DNA from 2 places in the Thermobacillus sp. genome. Region 2 is predicted to be linked to the other one. Evidence: riboswitches for the same ligand, from Rfam matches in the RefSeq annotation. Region 2 holds a riboswitch; the other holds the start of a gene.

Region 1 (2,201 bases), on a different contig from region 2:
GAAACTGTCGCTCTATCCAGCTGAGCTACGGGCGCGCAGCAAGATGTATTATACCACATTGCGACTGTCGAAGGAAGGGACGGCGACCTGAAAATCGTTGCCGCATCAACCTTCGTATCTGGAATCGTTGAACAGGTAGGTCTGCGGCGCACGATCCGTTTTGACCGGCTCCGTCTGTTCGGCCTGGATGTCGAATTCAGTCTCCCCTTCCTCGCCGAGCATCTCTTTGCGCAGTTTCTCCGACTTCTCGCGGTAGTAAGCCTCGATCTGGGATCTCAGGATGTAGGAACGCAACCAATTCGCGTGGTCATCTTTCAGCTCGATAATGCGCGTTCCGCACCGGATGCCTTCCTTGGTGCGCTGCAGATGAATGATCTCCGCCCTGCATTCAAAGCGGTTGCCGAGATCCAATTCAAGGTGAAGCTGGTTCCGCGTCTGCAACGGAAGGTCGATGTTGAACAGCAAGCCGATTCCGGACATGCTGATGTTGTCCAGCAGGATGGTCGGCGGATCCGGGAACTTCCGTTCCACCTTGCGCGAATATTCATACAGGCTGAGCACCCGGGCCTGCTCATTGACCGGTACCCGCGGATCCTGCCGCTTGTCCTGGAATTTGCGGCGATTCTCGGGCGGATTCAGCACGACCAGCGCGCCCTGATCCTTCGCGAGCACCGTTGATTCGAACACGTAGATGCCGCCTTTGGCGTAAATCATGACTTTTACCTTTTCGCCGAGCATGAACTGGTCGTATTGCGGGAATTCAATCTCCAGCAGCTCGCCGGCGACATAGGTCAGCGTGCCAGTCGATACAAATCCTTTTTTTTCGACGACGGCTTTCGAGTCCATCAGCACCGAGACGTCGTATCCCATCGAGCCGGTCGACGAATTTCTCGGTGACGGGGAAGTGTTGGATAACGGCATGGTCCTTCCACAACTCCTTTCTGTATGGGACTCCTGTATGACAAAAAAACCATCCCCGATTAGCAGGGATGGTCTACCGTTACATGCAGCGACAGGTACATCCGAATCCCGGTAACCAGGCGATCATAGCTCGTGCGGAGCCGTAGACCCTTAGCTTTGCGTCCTTGCCTTTCGACAAGTTTGCCCTTTGCTGATTCGATGCCGATATAGATGTCAGTCATATTTCAAGAATCTGCAAAGTTCATTATACTGTAAATTGTATTGAAATGGCAATGCCAATTTTCATAGGATGGAGCCGCAAGTCATGCAGCCTTGGCACTATGCTCGTGTCGAAAAGCGGCAGAAAAAAGTGGAGTCCAATCGACAAAAACTTACAAATTCTGTGGATCAAGAAGTGTATAATGGAAGCACAATCCATAACTTCTATCGGGGGAGACTGAGGCAGATGAAGAAAGATCGCTTGCTGGGACAGCTGCAAACGCTTCGCTTTCGTCTGCACGCACTTGCGGAAGCAAGAGGAAGTCTAACCGACCCGGAAGTCCTCGCCCTGAGCGAAGAGGCGGACAGGCTCATCGTCGCACTGCAGCAGCTGCAACGGGACGAGTTGACCATTCCCGACAAAAAAGCCCCACGCTTATGAACGATTGCGCAGCGCCCGGAAGAAGCTGGTGAGCAATTCGGAGCATTCGCTGCGCAGCACATCGGATATGACCTCGGTACGATGATTGAATCGCCTGTCCTGCAACAAATTCATCAGCGTGCCTGCGCAGCCTGCTTTCGGATCGTCCGTTCCGTAGACGACGCGAGCGATCCGGGACTGCAGGATGGCGCCGGCGCACATTGGGCATGGTTCCAGCGTGACATACAGCGTGCAATCGAGCAGCCGCCAGGCATTCAGATGCTCGCTGGCCTGACGGATGGCCAGTATTTCGGCATGGGCGGTCGGATCGCGCATCGTCTCGCGCAGATTGTGGCCTCTGCCGATGATCTCCCCGTTTTTCACAATAATTGCGCCGATCGGGACTTCCCGCAACGACTTTGCTTTTTTCGCTTCCTCTATGGCTTCGCGCATGAAGCGCACATCGTCCTCTGCAAAGCTCATTCATCTGCCTCCTCCGCTGTTCGATCCTGCACTTTTGACTGTCTATACCGCGAACAGATATTCGTTGTTAACACGTTGTGCATAAATCGGTGGATAACTAAAGATTTGTCCACAGTTGTCCACATCCTGGAAATCGAGATACCGATGTTATCCACAAGTTTTGGCTGTATGGAAGGAG
Region 2 (2,201 bases):
GGGCGGTATTGCCGGTCTGCGGAGCGCCGCCATCGTCCCTGACCGCGGGTTCATCCGATGCCGGACGCGCTTCCGGTTGCTCCGCATCCGGCTCCCGCTCCCTTCCGTCCGGAAGAAGCGCCTCTTCCCGCTCCCCGTCCGCACCTTCCTCCGCGGGGATTTCCCGCAACTCCAGCTCCTTCAGGTAGCTGATGCTCGAGAGCTCGACATACAGCTCTTTGTAGTCCCGGTCCGTCGTCATGTGCAACCGGAAACCGTGATCCCGGATCACGGCGTCGGCTTCGGGATCGTTCAGCAGATTTTCCGGCACGTGATGAAAATCCGTCAGCCAATCCTTGATCTTGAAGAACGCCTGGTACGCCCGGATGTTCGCCATCTCGCAGTCGTCCGTGAAGTACAGCCTGGCCTCGTATTGACGCAGACCGCCGTATCCTTCCGCGCCGGCTTCCGCCCCGCCGTCCGTACCGCCAGACCCGCGGCTGAGCGTCTCCAGCAGCCAGTCCACCTTGCCGATCACGCTCGAGGCCTCCCCGTCGGCGGGCTCGCCGTTCCGGAGCTTGTGCAGCTCCACCTTGGTGAAATCCACCCCCTCCAGCATCAGGTCGGACAGTTCGGACCAGTCCGCCGGCCGGGAAGGGTTGTCCCGCAAATACGAGAAAAGATCTTCCAGTGCATGCGCAAGGGCGGCGATATTGTGGTACTGCATCATGGAAGAGGAACCCTTGATCGTATGCATGATGCGGAAAATTTCGTGGATCGCCTCTTCCGTGAACTCGCCGTCGTGCTCGCAAGCGAGAATCAATTCCTCGAGTTGGTCGACAAGCTGTGTGGCCTCCGTCAAATACGCTTCGAAAATCGGATCCCCGCGCTGGTCACTCATCCTACCTCTCCCCGTGTGCAGTGAATATCTGAACGCAAAAAAGCCCTCCAGACACGGACATGACTCAAGGGCTTCGCGCGAACACGCCAAAAAGCGTGCAACATGACTGTAAGCGAGCAACTTACGGCCTGACGGCCGGCAACCTGGCGATCATAGTTCAACGGACATTGAACCTTAGACCCATGGCTTTGCGTCACTGCCTTTCGACAGTTTTGCCCTTAATCATGCTATTCAATTATCCACCATGCGTAAATATTTACAATTTGAAGTGATAAACCCATATTCTGAATATTATTATTCTCTAAAACCTATTTTACTGACGATTATAAAAAATTACAAGTCAAATTAGTAAAAATTTCATGCCATAATTCATCTGTATTACAGCGTCGTTATAATGCTTTTGCACTATAATTACAATCCGCTTTCATGACCGTACCTTCCGTTATCCGTTCACGGGTCTTTGTTTCCGATGTTTGCTTCGGTCTGGTAAAACGCGCACAGCCCTTCGACGGCAAGGCGCCCGCATCCCGCGATGACAAGAAAAAAGAAGAACGCCGCCGGGGCGTTCTTCTTCCGCAGATTTTCATGTTTTTTCTAGGACACCTGCTCGAACTGGCTGTTGTACAGCTCCGCATAATGGCCGTTCTTCGCGAGCAGCTCCTCGTGCGTCCCGCTCTCGACGATGTCGCCGTCCTTCATGAACAGGATCAGGTCGGCGTTGCGGATGGTGGACAGCCGGTGGGCGATGACGAAGGAGGTGCGACCGGCCATCAATTTGTCCATCGCCTCCTGAATTTGGACTTCCGTGCGCGTGTCGACCGAACTGGTCGCTTCGTCGAGGATGAGCATCGGCGCATTCTCGACCATTGCGCGCGCGATCGTGATCAGCTGCTTCTGTCCCGCGGACAGATTCACCTTGTCGTCCAGCACGGTGTCGTAGCCGTTCGGCAGGCTGCGGATGAAGTGATGCAGTCCGACGGCCCGGCAGGCCCGCTCGACCTCTTCGTCGGTCACGCCCTGCTTGGCATAGACGATGTTCTCGCGGATCGTCCCCTCGAACAGCCACGTATCCTGCAGCACCATGCAGAACAGGCTGTGCACGTTCTCCCGCGTCAGATCCTTGATCGACACGCCGTCGATCAGGATGTCGCCGCTGTTCATCTCGTTGAAGCGCATGAGCAGGTTGACGAGCGTCGTCTTGCCCGCCCCGGTCGGTCCGACGATCGCGATCTTCTGGCCGGCCTTCGCGTGCGCGGAGAAATCCTTGATGACGATCTTGTCCGTACCCTCGTAACCGAAGCGCACATGGCGGAACTCGACG

The links. Region 2 has a riboswitch for cyclic di-GMP ahead of C6W55_RS07575 (chemotaxis protein CheA). Riboswitches for the same ligand answer to the same signal wherever they lie in the genome.
Region 1: it holds a riboswitch for cyclic di-GMP, as region 2 does, so the genes downstream of both, C6W55_RS11405 (PilZ domain-containing protein) here and C6W55_RS07575 (chemotaxis protein CheA) in region 2, are expected to answer to the same signal.

The regions. Positions count from the first base shown of each region.
Region 1 covers NZ_QEWA01000040.1:76,998-79,198, reverse strand. Annotated here, with positions in the region: tRNA gene C6W55_RS11410 (tRNA-Arg) at 1-35, opposite strand, end outside; gene C6W55_RS11405 (PilZ domain-containing protein) at 106-921, opposite strand; cyclic di-GMP riboswitch class I at 1,029-1,116, opposite strand; gene C6W55_RS11400 (aspartyl-phosphate phosphatase Spo0E family protein) at 1,367-1,561, shown strand; gene tadA (tRNA adenosine(34) deaminase TadA) at 1,556-2,023, opposite strand.
Region 2 covers NZ_QEWA01000034.1:97,052-99,252, forward strand. Annotated here, with positions in the region: gene C6W55_RS07575 (chemotaxis protein CheA) at 1-880, opposite strand, end outside; cyclic di-GMP riboswitch class I at 1,015-1,107, opposite strand; gene C6W55_RS07580 (ABC transporter ATP-binding protein) at 1,475-2,201, opposite strand, start outside.